DNA from 3 places in the Aliihoeflea sp. PC F10.4 genome. Region 1 is predicted to be linked to each of the others. Evidence: predicted binding sites of a transcription regulator. Region 1 holds the regulator's gene; each other region holds the start of a gene.
The links. Region 1 encodes LexA, which represses DNA repair genes until DNA is damaged. Its sites were predicted from a motif close to TGTTCNNNNTGTGTTCNG; they were not measured.
Positions count from the first base shown of each region.

Region 2: ACX82Z_RS22250 (ImuA family protein) is a predicted target of LexA. The motif match lies at 1,628-1,645, and genes of this name have one in related genera.
Region 3: ACX82Z_RS03920 (ImuA family protein) is a predicted target of LexA. The motif match lies at 2,640-2,657, and genes of this name have one in related genera.

Region 1 is NZ_JBTSWH010000001.1:1,567,729-1,571,911, forward strand. Features, by position in the region: gene recG (ATP-dependent DNA helicase RecG) at 1-811, shown strand, start outside; gene ACX82Z_RS07830 (DUF423 domain-containing protein) at 789-1,148, opposite strand; gene lexA (transcriptional repressor LexA) at 1,253-1,957, shown strand; gene ACX82Z_RS07840 (ComEC/Rec2 family competence protein) at 2,061-4,183, opposite strand, start outside.
Region 2 is NZ_JBTSWH010000002.1:67,334-71,516, reverse strand. Features, by position in the region: gene istA (IS21 family transposase) at 1-1,475, opposite strand, end outside; gene ACX82Z_RS22250 (ImuA family protein) at 1,696-2,457, shown strand; gene ACX82Z_RS22245 (Y-family DNA polymerase) at 2,372-3,895, shown strand; gene ACX82Z_RS22240 (error-prone DNA polymerase) at 3,892-4,183, shown strand, end outside.
Region 3 is NZ_JBTSWH010000001.1:798,901-803,083, forward strand. Features, by position in the region: gene purU (formyltetrahydrofolate deformylase) at 1-273, shown strand, start outside; gene ACX82Z_RS03910 (GntR family transcriptional regulator) at 303-1,037, shown strand; gene ligM (vanillate/3-O-methylgallate O-demethylase) at 1,102-2,514, shown strand; gene ACX82Z_RS03920 (ImuA family protein) at 2,663-3,454, shown strand; gene ACX82Z_RS03925 (Y-family DNA polymerase) at 3,345-4,183, shown strand, end outside.

The DNA.
Region 1 (4,183 bases):
CCCGCGCACGCTGGTGCTGACTGCGTTCGGAGACATGGATGTCTCGCGCCTCGACGAAAAGCCTGCCGGGCGTCAGCCGATCCAGACCGTCACGCTACCTCTCGAACGCCTGTCGGACCTGATCGAACGCATTCGACGTGCAGTGAGCGAAGGCCAGAAAATCTACTGGATCTGCCCACTCGTGGAGGAAGCCGAAGGCATGGACGTGATGTCCGCCGCCGACCGGCATAAAGCGCTGGCCGAGATTTTCGGCTCCGATGTCGGGCTGGTTCACGGCCGCATGTCGGGCGCGGCGAAAGACGAGGCGATGGCCGATTTTAAAGCCGGACGCACCCGTATTCTCGTTGGAACGACTGTCATCGAGGTCGGCGTCGACGTGCCGGACGCCACCATTATCGTCATCGAACACGCCGAAAGGTTCGGCCTTGCGCAACTGCACCAGTTGCGCGGACGGGTCGGGCGCGGCGATGCGGCTTCGAGTTGCGTGCTTCTCTATCAATCTCCGCTCGGCGAGATCGCGAAGCAGCGCCTTTCGGTCATGCGCGACACCGAAGACGGGTTCCGCATCGCCGAAGAGGATTTGAAACTGCGCGGCGAAGGCGAATTGCTCGGCACGCGCCAGTCCGGCACGCCGGGTTTCCAGCTTGCACGGCTCGAACACCACGCCGATCTTCTCGCCATCGCACGCGACGACGCACGCCTTTTGCTCGACCGCGACCCTGACCTTACCGGTCCGCGTGGCAAGGCAATCCGCACGCTTCTCTATCTGTTTGGCCGCGACGACGCGATCAGGTTGATTCGCGCCGGTTGAGGAATGCCGAAAGCGCCACGAGCAGCCAGCCCGCGATCAGGAGTAGGCCACCTGCCGGAGCGGCCATCGGGAAAAGCCGCGTTTCGAGGAACGAGCGCGCGACAAGATCGCCGCAAAATAAGAGAATGCCGGCAACGATCGTCCAGCCGCCCGCGATCTGCCATCGACCGAACCACCCCGCCGATACCACCAGCAGGGCCGGTGCATGGATAAGCAGGAACGACGCGGCCGTGCCGAGATCGCCACCTGTGCGATGCGCTGCAACCGCCGATAAGGCCACGCCGCTTGCACCGAACAGCGCCCCTATTGCGAAGAGAATCCGCCCCGGTTCAATCATTTCAGCCCCTGATTCATGCAATTTCGTCGTGACTCTTGCAGAACACAACTGGAACAGGTAGGTTTGTTCTGGTTTTGTTTTAACGATTCCTTTTAAGGCCAGCCATGCTGACGCGCAAGCAACACGAACTCCTTCTCTTCATCCATCAGCGCCTCAAGGAGAGCGGTGTGCCGCCCTCCTTCGACGAAATGAAGGAAGCGCTGGGGTTGGCTTCAAAATCCGGCATTCACCGGCTGATCACCGCTCTTGAGGAGCGAGGCTTCTTGCGCCGCATGCCAAACCGGGCGCGCGCCCTGGAAGTTATCAAGCTGCCGGAGTCGATTTCTCAGCCTCCGAAACGCTTTCAACCGAGCGTCATTCAGGGCAGCCTCTCGGATAAGCCTGCGGCGAAGCCGGAACGACAGCCGCTACAGCCCGCGACCCGCGGTCCCATCGAGGTTCCAGTCATGGGGCGGATCGCGGCAGGTGTGCCGATCGACGCCATCCAGCACGCAACACGCGCCGTTACCGTCCCGCCAGACATGCTGACGGGTGGCGAGCATTACGCGCTGGAAGTTCACGGCGATTCAATGGTCGAGGCCGGTATCCTTGATGGTGACACAGTTATCATCCGCTCGGGCCAATCCGCGACGCCAGGCGAAATCGTGGTCGCACTCGTCGACGATCAGGAAGCGACGCTCAAACGCTTTCGCCGCAAAGGCGCGTCGATTGCACTCGAGGCCGCCAATCCGGCCTATGAGACCAAGATCTACGGCTCGGACCGTGTGAAGGTGCAGGGCAAGCTGGTCGGGCTGATCCGGAAATACTGAACTGGAAGCTGATACGACCTGGGTTGACACAGGGCGAGCGAGGTTATCGAGAAGGAAGCCGGTGTTCGGTTCGATGGGTGGTTATATGCCAACGCATCAATGATCAGTCGTTTTCGGCTTGCGATGGCTCGGCTGGTGCCGGTCGTTCGGGACGGACGTAAGGTCCCATTCCGCGCGCGGCGCGTGAGAAGCGGCGATGATCGTGCCAGGGTCGATATGGCTCGGTGATCGCATATCGTATGTGAGGTTGTGCCGCTCCCTCGCTCCGCCATGTGATCTGCGCACTGCCGCCTCTTGCCAGATCGCGCGCGGTTATTACCTTCACCGAAGGGGCGCGACATGGGTTTTCGGCGGTCGCGTCCGCAATGACGATCAGCCCTGCCTCGCCGCAAACCTGTTCAGCGATTTCTGCTGTTTCGGCATAAGCAATGACGTTTCCTTTCGCACTCGTCGCGGTGCAAAGCCCTTCATGGCAGACGAAGACGCCGTCAGTCTGCCCAGGCACGACCTGTTCCGGCCCTAATGGCCGTTCGAAATTCTGCACGTCGAAGGCTCGTAGCCAGTTCTGGATCGTGAAGCGGTTCGGACGCTGGCGATTGACCGCGATGCCGCCGCTTGTCGTGCTAACTGCAACCAGCCGCGCGTCTTCTGAAATCAACACGTCCGGCAATTGGCGTGTTGCGAGCAGCGCAATGCCAGCAGCGATCAGCGGTACCGCCGCCCAGCGCAGGACACCTCCCGTCATGGTCAAAATGACGAGTGCGCAAGTCAGAACCAGCACCGCGGAAAGCGGTATGGCACCGGTCGCATCGAACGCCGATCTCTCGGCCAACCAGAACGCGATCGTCGTCATTCCCCATATGCCCATCCCCATCAGGTCGAGCGGCAGGCCATCGAGACCAACCGGCATCAAGACTGTCGCGAGCACCGCCATGGGCATGATGATGATGGAAACGAGCGGCATCGCTGTGAGATTTGCGATGACGCCCAATGGAGAGATCTGCTGGAAGTGCCAGGCGGTGAACAACGCCGTTGCCACCCCTGCTATGATCGATGTCATCGCAAGTGCCGTTGCGTTGGACAAACCGGAGCGGAGCAGACCCGCCTTCGGCGGTGGGCCGCGATCTTCAAGACGATCGCGCTTGCGTGCGCTCCAAGCGCCATATGCGGCAATCAGCGCGGCGGTCGCGGCAAACGACATCTGGAAGCTCGGGCCGATCACCTCATGCGGTGAGACGAGGATGATGATCAGTGCCGATATCGCCAGATTGCGCATCGTCAGCGCCGCGCGATCGAACAAAACCGCGATCAGCATGACGGCAAGCATCAGGAACGCGCGCTGTGCGGCGATGTCCCCGCCCGACACGATGAGGTAAAATCCTGTGCCGAACAGGGCGGTGCCGGCGGCGTATTTTTTCACCGGATGCCGCGTGGCAAGACCGGGAAAAAACGCAGCCGCCGTGCGGATGGAGACCATGATCGTGCCGCCGACGAGCGCCATGTGCAGCCCCGAGATCGATATGACATGGTAGAGTCCGGTAATCCGCATCGCTTCATTGGCAGCTTCGGGAATGCCTGTTCGTATCCCTGTGATCAACGCGGCTGCAATGCCGCCTTCCATGCCGCCGATACGCGCGACGATCCGCTCGGCCACATCGCCGCGCCGACTTTCGATCCATGTGCCAAGGCGCTCCTTGCGCGTCGATGCCGTCGCGAGTTCCGTTGCGTCCGGTCCTCTCATGAAAAAGCCGCTACCGCCAATGCCGTCGAAATAGCGCTTGAAGGCGAAATCGTAGCTTTGCGGGCGCACCGGCCCCGACGGCGGCATCAGGCGGGCGATGCCGACAACGCCTGCGCCGGGCACGAGGCCATCGGGAATCGAACGCGCCGTGACGCGGACCCGGTCGGGCGCATAGCGCAGTTCTGGACGGCCGGTCGAGACGACATCGAGTGTAAGCCGCACGCGGCCGCTTTCCTGATGCTCTATGCGCACGACGCGTCCAGTGAGCTGGATCGTGATCTCCGATCCTAGAACTTTTGTATCGGCTAGCCTCGTCTCGACCTTCGCCGCCATCATTCCCGCAAACGTCAGGAGAATCGCGGCGATGGCGGCGCGCGTCACCCCTCCGGCAACGGTTGCCGGCAGGAGGGCGAGGCTGATCAGAACCGGTACCAAGAGACTGACGAAACCGGGCTCCCAAGGCAGGTTGAAATAGATGAGCGTTC
Region 2 (4,183 bases), on a different contig from region 1:
TTGGCCTGCGGCTCCTTGGCCAGGCTCAGCGCCTGCGGTGCATCCACGACTGGTGTCGAGAGCGGCCTGCCATCGACCAACCTGTGCAGGAGATTGAGGATATGGACCTTGGTCGGCACGCCAGCCTGCAGGGCCATCTCCACTGCCGTCAGCACGACCTGCTCGTCATGTTGCAGGACAAGCGACAGGATCTCGACCATCTCCCGGTCGCCGCCGGGCTTCCTGAGCAGGTGCTGCTGCACCTGCTTGAAGGCTTCGGGCAGTTCGGTGAAGGGCGCGCCGTTGCGCAAGGCTCCCGGCTTGCGCTGGATGACCGCCAGATAGTGCCGCCAATCGTAGACGGTCTGGCCAAGACGGTCGTGCGACCGCTCGATGATGCGGCGGTGCTCGCAGATGAGCTGCCCTTCGGCGGCAACCACGATCCGTTCCGGATAGACCCGGAGGCTGACAGGGCGGTTGGCGAAGGATGCCGGCACGCTGTAGCGGTTGCGCTCCAGATGGACCAGGCAGGTCGGAGAGGCCCGCTTGGTGTATTCGACGAAGCCGTCGAAGAGCCGAGGCATCGGCATCAGGAACTGAGCCTCCTCGGCCCGGATGTCCTCGACCGTTCCGGGTCTGAGGCCATGGGGGATCTGTTGCCACAGCTCCCGGCATCGCCGCTCCAGCCAGTCGTTCAGCGCCTCCAGCGATTGAAAGCGCGGCATCGGCTGCCATAGCCGGTGGCGGGCGTCCTGGACGTTCTTCTCGACCTGTCCCTTCTCCCAGCCCGAAGCCGGATTGCAGAACTCGGCCTCGAACAGATAGTGGCTGGCCATGGCCGAGAAGCGGGCATTGACCTGTCGTTCCTTGCCGCGGCCGATCCTGTCGACCGCCGTGCGCATGTTGTCATAGATCCCGCGCCGGGGAACGCCGCCCAGAACCCGGAAGGCGTGGTTGTGAGCATCGAACAGCATCTCGTGCGTTTGCAGCGGATAGGCCCGCACGATGAAGGCACGGCTGTAGCTGAGCTTGAAGTGGGCCACCTGCAGCTTGGTGCGCTCGCCGCCGAGAACCGCCCAGTCTTCCGACCAGTCGAACTGGAACGCCTCACCGGGTTCGAACGCCAACGGCACGAAGGTGCCGCGCCCGCTCGTTTGCATCTGACGCTGACGCTCTTCTTTCCAGTCACGCGCAAAGGCGGCGACACGGCCGTAAGAGCCCTCATAGCCGAGGCTCATCAGGTCGGCGTGCAACTGCTTGATCGTGCGCTTCTGCTTGCGCGGCCTGTTCGCTTCTGTCCTCAGCCAGGCCGACAGCCGCTCGGCATAGGCATCAAGCTTGCTCGGCCGCTCCGGCACCCGAAAGCGCGGCTCGACCTCGCCCGATCGCAGGTATTTGCGGATCGTGTTCCGCGATAACCCCGTGCGCCGCGCAATCTCCCGGATCGAAAGTCCATCCCGCAGATGCCAGCGCCGGATAACGCTCAGTAACGCCATGTCTATCACTCCAATGTCCCCTGCGCTCATCAAGCAGGGGTGGGTTCAAACATGGGTCACTTCTCGATGGAAAAATCCCTCAATCCCGGGTCAGTTCTCGGCGGAAATCAACAAAGACTCTTTTGCGAGTCCGATTGACTCATTAGGCAATAGAGAACAAATAAAGAACATACCAGCGGAGAGACCCTTTGCAAAGCCTCAAGGAGCAGCCTTTTTCGATATGTCGGATTCCGTCGCCAGTCCCGTCATCACCGAACTTCGAGAGCGCATCGCGCGCCTCGAAGGCGGGACAGGCCGTGCCCGCAAGGTGCTGCCGTTCGGCGTAGCGGAACTCGATCGGAGGCTTCCGGGAGGCGGGTTGGCGCTGGGGTGCCTGCATGAGGTGGGGGGGGGCGGTAACGGCGCGGTGGATGGCGCTGCCGCTGCGCTATTCACGGCCGGCATCGCGGCGCGCACCAAGGGCAAGGTTCTCTGGGTGGTGACGCGGCGTGATCTCTTTATGCCGGCGATCGCGCAGGCCGGACTTCACCCAGACCGGCTGATCCATGTCGAGGCAGGCGATGAAAAGGCGTTGCTCGCCTGCTTTGAGGAAGGGCTTCGCCATGGCGGTCTCGGTGCTGTCGTCGCCGAGACTGCCCGACTTTCGATGACGGCTTCGCGGCGGCTCCAGCTCGCCGCTGAAGCCTCCGGCACAATCGGCATCGCTGTGCGGCGCTGGCGCCGCCAGACCGAGGCCGGCGATTTCGGGCAGCCGACCGCAAGCGTCACGCGCTGGCGGGTGTCGGTTCTCCCCTCTGCCCAGCTCCCCGTCCCGGGCATGGGCCGGGCGCGCTGGCTCCTTGAACTCATCCGCTGTCGCGCCGGCGACAGCGCAGACATTGAAGTGGAAGCTTGCGATGGCAAGGGTCGTATCGCTCTTCCTTCCGCGATGGCCGGTGGACCGTCTTCGAAGGAAATCGGGCGACGCATCGCCTCCGCGTGAGGCAGCGCTCGTCCTTATAAGCCGGGTTGGCAATCGGCGCGTCGTCACCGCCCTTGACGCGAACGCCGAAGCACTTGGGCTTCGCACCGGCATGCCGGTGGCGAAGGCACAGGCACTCGCGCCGGGGCTGGTCGTCATCGATGCCGATCCACGCGCGGATGCGGAAGGACTGGAGAAGCTGGCGCTCTGGGCCCTGCAACGCATCTCGCCCGTCGTCATGGCCGATCCGCCGGATGGTCTGGTGATCGACACCACGGGCGCCGATCATCTCCATGGCGGCGAGGACGTCATGCTGAGCACGATCGTCCAGCGCTTTGCTGCATCCGGTGTCGAGGCGCGCGCCGCGATCGCCGACACATGGGGCGCGGCGCATGCCGGCGCGCGCTTTGCCGCACGCTCCACCCTGGTCATTCCTCGGGGCGAAACTGCGCCTCTTCTGCGGCGTCTGCCGATCGCGGCGCTGCGGCTGCAACCCGATATTGTCACAGGCCTGCGCACGCTCGGCTTCGATCGTATCGGCGATCTCCTGGATCAACCGCGCGCGCCGCTGGCGCTGCGCTTCGGTCCTGAAATCGGCCGCCGCCTTGATCAGGCGCTTGGCAATGTCGGCGAGCCGATCGAGCCGTTCCGCGAAGCCGAAATCGTCGAGGTCCGGCGCGTCTTCGCTGAGCCGATCGGGGCGGCAGAGACGATTGCCCGCTATACCGCCAGGCTTGTCGAGGCTTTGTGTCAGATCCTGGAAACCAAAGGCCTTGGCGCGCGCCGGCTCGATCTGCTGTTCCATCTCGTCGACAACACGAGGCAAGCCATCCGTGTCGGCACAGCGCAGCCGGTTCGAGACGCAAAACGTCTGACGCGGCTGCTTTGCGAGAAGATCGACACCATCGATCCGGGATTCGGAATTGAGACGATGGAACTGGCAGCGATCCTCGTCGAGCCATTGCGGGATCGGCAGACCATATCCTCGCTGGTCGAGGAACCGCAGGCGGATATTTCGGACCTGATCGATGTCCTTGCGAACCGTGTCGGAGAAAATCGCCTTTGCCGTTTCACGCCCGTCCAAAGCGATGTCCCCGAGCGCTCCGTCGCCTGTGTCCCGCCACTCGCCCCTGAAACGGGCGCGACCTGGGACGGTGACTGGCCGCGGCCGCCGCGCCTGCTGTCCCGGCCGGAACCGATCGAGACCATGGCGCTTCTGCCCGACAATCCGCCGGTGTGGTTTACATGGCGCGGCGTTCGCCGGCGGGTTCGCCGCGCCGACGGACCGGAACGCATTCGGGGAGAATGGTGGAAGCGCGACGCGGAAACCGCGACGGTGCGGGATTATTTCCGGGTCGAGGATGACACCGGCGAGCGCTACTGGCTGTTCCGGTCCGGCGATGGCGAGCGTCCGGAGAGCGGCAGCCAGCGCTGGTTCCTGCACGGGATCTTCGGATGAGCGGGCCGCGCTACGCCGAGCTTCAGGTGACGAGCCATTTTTCGTTCCTGCGCGGTGCGAGCAGTTGCGAGGAACTGTTCGCGACGGCCGCCACGATGGGCGTCGAGGCACTTGCCGTCGTTGATCGAAACAGCCTCGCCGGCGTCGTGCGCGCGCATGAGGCTGCCAAGGCCACCGGACTCCGTCTCGTCGTCGGATGCCGACTTGATCTTGCTGACGGCATGTCGGTGCTCGTCTATCCGACGGACCGCTCAGCCTATGCGCGCCTCTGTCGGCTGCTGTCCCTTG
Region 3 (4,183 bases), 770 kb from region 1:
CTGCCCGGCTTCAAGGGCGCCAAGCCCTACCATCAGGCGCATGAGCGCGGTGTGAAGATGATCGGCGCGACCGCGCATTACGTCACCGACGATCTCGACGAAGGGCCGATCATCAGTCAGGACGTCGAGCATGTTACTCATGCGGACCGGCCGGACGATCTGGTGCGAAAGGGGCGCGACATCGAACGCCGCGTGCTCTCGCGTGCCGTCGCATTGCACCTTGAAGACCGGGTGCTGATCAACGGGCAGAAAACCGTCGTGTTCGGTAAATAGCGAACTTAGGGGCGAGGGGAGAACTGGCGATGAAGGAAAGCGAAGGAGCAACGCACGGTCGCCGCGCCGTCATCCAGCTTCGTGAGAAGATTCTGGGTGGCGAATATCCCGGCGGTACGCGTCTCTTTGAGGTGCAGCTTGCCGAGGCGCTCGACATTTCCCGTACGCCGGTTCGCGAGGCGATGTCGCGGCTGGCCGAGGAAGGGCTTTTGGAGCGCGTTCCCAATGGCGGGTTCGTGGTCCGCTCCTTCAGCTATGACGACGTTATCGACGCGATCGAAATCCGCGGCGTGCTCGAAGGCACGGCCGCGCGGCTCGCCGCCGAGCGTGGTGCCGATCCTTCCGTGCTGTGTCAGATCAAGGATACGCTGGACGAGATCGACGGCTGTTTCGGCGAACGTGCCGACGATGTCGATTTCGACCGTTATGCCGATCTCAACGAACGTTTCCACAACGATCTGGCGCGGCTTGCCGGCAGCGACACCATCCGCCGCGAGGTCGAGCGTGCCTCCTCACTGCCTTTCGCCTCACCATCGGCCTTCCTTCCGGACAAGACCGAGATCGGCAAGTTTCGCCGGTCCCTTCGTTTTGCGCAGGAGCAGCATCGGGCGCTCGTGGATGCCATCGAGGCACGCGAAAGCGCGCGTGCGGAGGCCATTGCACGCGAGCATGCGCGGATCGCGCGCCGCAATCTTGAATACATCGTTGCCGAAGACCCCGACCTGATGGCGCAGATTCGCGGGATGGCGCTCATCCGTGCCTGAAAGCTCTGGCCAAAAGCCAAGCTTTATGTATACATGGCCTCCATTCGAAAGGGAGGTCCTTGAAATGGCACTATCAAGCCTGAGCAGCGTTCTCGAGCAAAATCCTAACACCGTCGAACTCCTGCGGAACTCGCGGATCGGCATGTATGTATACCCGGTCGTCGCACCGGAGTTCGCCAACTGGCGCGACGAGCAGAGAGCCTGGCGCGAAGGCGCGGTGCTTTTCGATCAGTCGCACCACATGGACGAGCTGATCGTCGAAGGTCCCGAGGCGGAGAAGTTTCTCGCCTATCACGGCGTCAATTCGTTTTCGAATTTCGATCTGAACCGCGCCAAGCACTTCGTTCCTGTCACGCCGAACGGCCATGTGATCGGCGATCACATCATTTTCCGCGAGCGTGAGGACAAGTTCATCCTCGTCGGGCGCGCGCCGACCTCGAACTGGCTGATGTTCTGCGCGGCCTATGGCAAGTGGAACGTGCGCATCAAGCACGATCCCCGCTCGCCGTCGCGGCCCGAAGGCGAGCGCGTCCTGCGCACGCATTACCGCTACCAGATTCAGGGACCGGAAGCGCCGAAGATCTTCGAGAAGATGAATGGCGGGCCGATCCCCGACATCAAGTTCTTCCATGTCGACCAGATCAATGTCGGCTCGAAGAAAGTGCAGGCGTTGCGCCACGGCATGTCGGGCGCGCCGGGTCTGGAAATCTGGGGTCCCTACGAAGACAAGAGCTATATCCTTGCCGCCATTCTTCAGGCGGCGAAGGATGCGGGCGTCGATCTGGTTCGGTGCGGATCGCGCGCCTATTCCACCAACACGCTGGAATCGGGCTGGATTCCGTCACCGCTGCCGGGCATCTACACGGGTGACGGCATGCTTGCAGCCTATCGCGACTGGCTGGGTGCGGACTCCTATGAGGCGACCGGCGCAATCGGCGGCAGCTTCGTCTCCGACAATATCGAGGACTATTACGTCACGCCGTTCGAACTCGGCTACGACTTCTATATCGGCTGGAAGAAGGATGACTTCATCGGAAAGCAGGCGCTTGAGAAGATGAAGGGCCAGACGAACCGCAAGAAGGTGACCTTCGAGTGGAACGCGGAGGATGTCGTGGAGGTCATCGCGTCGGCTTTCCGTCCGGGAGAGGACCATTACAAGTGGATCGACTTCCCGCAACCGAACTATGCCTCGACTTCGGCAGACATGGTTTTGCGGGACGGCAAACAGGTCGGCATGTCGATGTTCAACGGCTACAGCTACAATGAACGCTGCATGCTTTCGCTCGGCATCGTCGATGCGGATGTGCAGGAAGGCGATGTTCTGACGATGATCTGGGGCGAGCCGGATGGCGGCTCGGGCAAGACATCGACGGAACGGCACAAGCAGGCCGAAATCCGTGTGCGCGTTTCGCCGACGCCCTATTCCAGCGAAGCGCGCGAGAACTACGCCGATAGCTGGCGCACCAAAAAGGGCTGAGGCTTTTTCATGCAGAAAACGAGACGGCACCTTCGGGTGCCGTTTTGCTTTGTGGAATGGTTTCCCGTTCGGAAGATCACGTTTTTTCGAGGCGCGTTGACTCCTGTCCGAGGTTGAGTCCTTAATAGAACAAAACAGGAACAATGATATGAACAGGCAACGCGAGATCCACGCGCTGCGCGAACGTCTTTCCGCTTTGGAGCCGGCTGGCCTGCTCGGGCCGGAAAGCCGGTTTACGCTTGGTTTGCAAAGCATCGACGAGGTGATCGGCGGCGGCTTGTCGCGCGCGGCATTGCATGAAGTGATCGGCGGCGGCAGTGCAGATGCGGCGGCGGCGATCGGCTTCGTCACGGGGCTTGCCTTAAGGGCAGGCGGACCGTCCCGCCCGATGCTGTGGGTGCGCCAGACGATCGGCGATGCCGAGGCAGGCAAGCTTTATCCGCACGGTCTTCTGGAGATGGGGCTCGATCCGGGATCGATGGTTCAGGTTCGCCTGAAGGATGCGGCAGCGGTTTTGCGGGCCGGGATCGAAGGCGTTCGGTGCGAGGCGCTCGCCTGCGTCGTCATCGAAATCTGGGGCAACCCGAAAGCCCTCGACCTGACGGCTACGCGCCGTCTTGCACTCGGCTCGGAGGAAAGCGGGGTGCCCGTTTTTCTCCTGCGATTTTGCCAAAATGTCGAGCCGAGCGCTGCGGCGACGCGCTGGCAGGTGGCCTCTCTTACCTCGCGGCCGCTTGAAGCGGACGCACCCGGGCACCCTGCTTTCAATGTCACTCTCTTGAGGCAGCGCGCAGGCGCGTGCGGTCTTAGCTGGAAGATGGAGTGGAACCGTGAAGAACAGCATTTCGAGGAACAGGCGCTATCTCGCGCTGTGGCTTCCCTTCCTTTCGACCGAACGGATCAAGCGGCTGGCGAAACGCGCTGGCGGCAGGCGGGATGAACGGCCGATGGTGGTGGCTGCACTTCAGGCAAACGCCATGCGCCTCGTCGCAGCCGACCCGAAAGCGCTTGCGCTCGGACTTCGGCCGGGGCTCGGTCTTGCTGATGCGCGGGCGCGTGTGCCCGTCATGGAGGTTCACGAGCATGAGCCGGACGCCGATCTGAGGCTTTTGCATCATGTCGCCGATTGGTGCGATCGCTATACGCCCGTCATCGCTGAAGAGACGTCCGACACGCTGATCCTCGAAATCGCGGGCTCGGTGCATCTTTTCGGCAGCGAGGCGCGGCTTTGCAAGGATATCGAGCGGCGGCTTGGGAAAATGGGCCTGACAGTGCGCACCGCGATCGCCGGTACGTCGCTTTGCGCGCGCGCGATCGCCCGTTTCGACGGTGGCGGCATCGTCGACACCGGTAAGGAAAGGGAGCGCGTGTCGGCGTTGCCCGTCGCGGCGCTCGAAATGGAGGAAGAGACGATTGTCGCCCTGCGCCGCGCCGGTTTGATGACGGTCGAAGATGTCGCCGCCCGCCCGATCAAGCCGCTTGCGGCCCGGTTCGGTGCCGAATTCGTCCGGCGTTTGCAGGGCGTGATCGGCGAGTTCGATCCGCCGCTTCAACCGCGTCGGCCGCTGCCGCTCTTCATATCCGAACAGCGGTTTGCCGATCCGATCGGATTGGAGGAGGACATCGCCGCCGCTTTCGATTTTCTTGCACGCGGCCTCTGTCTGGTTCT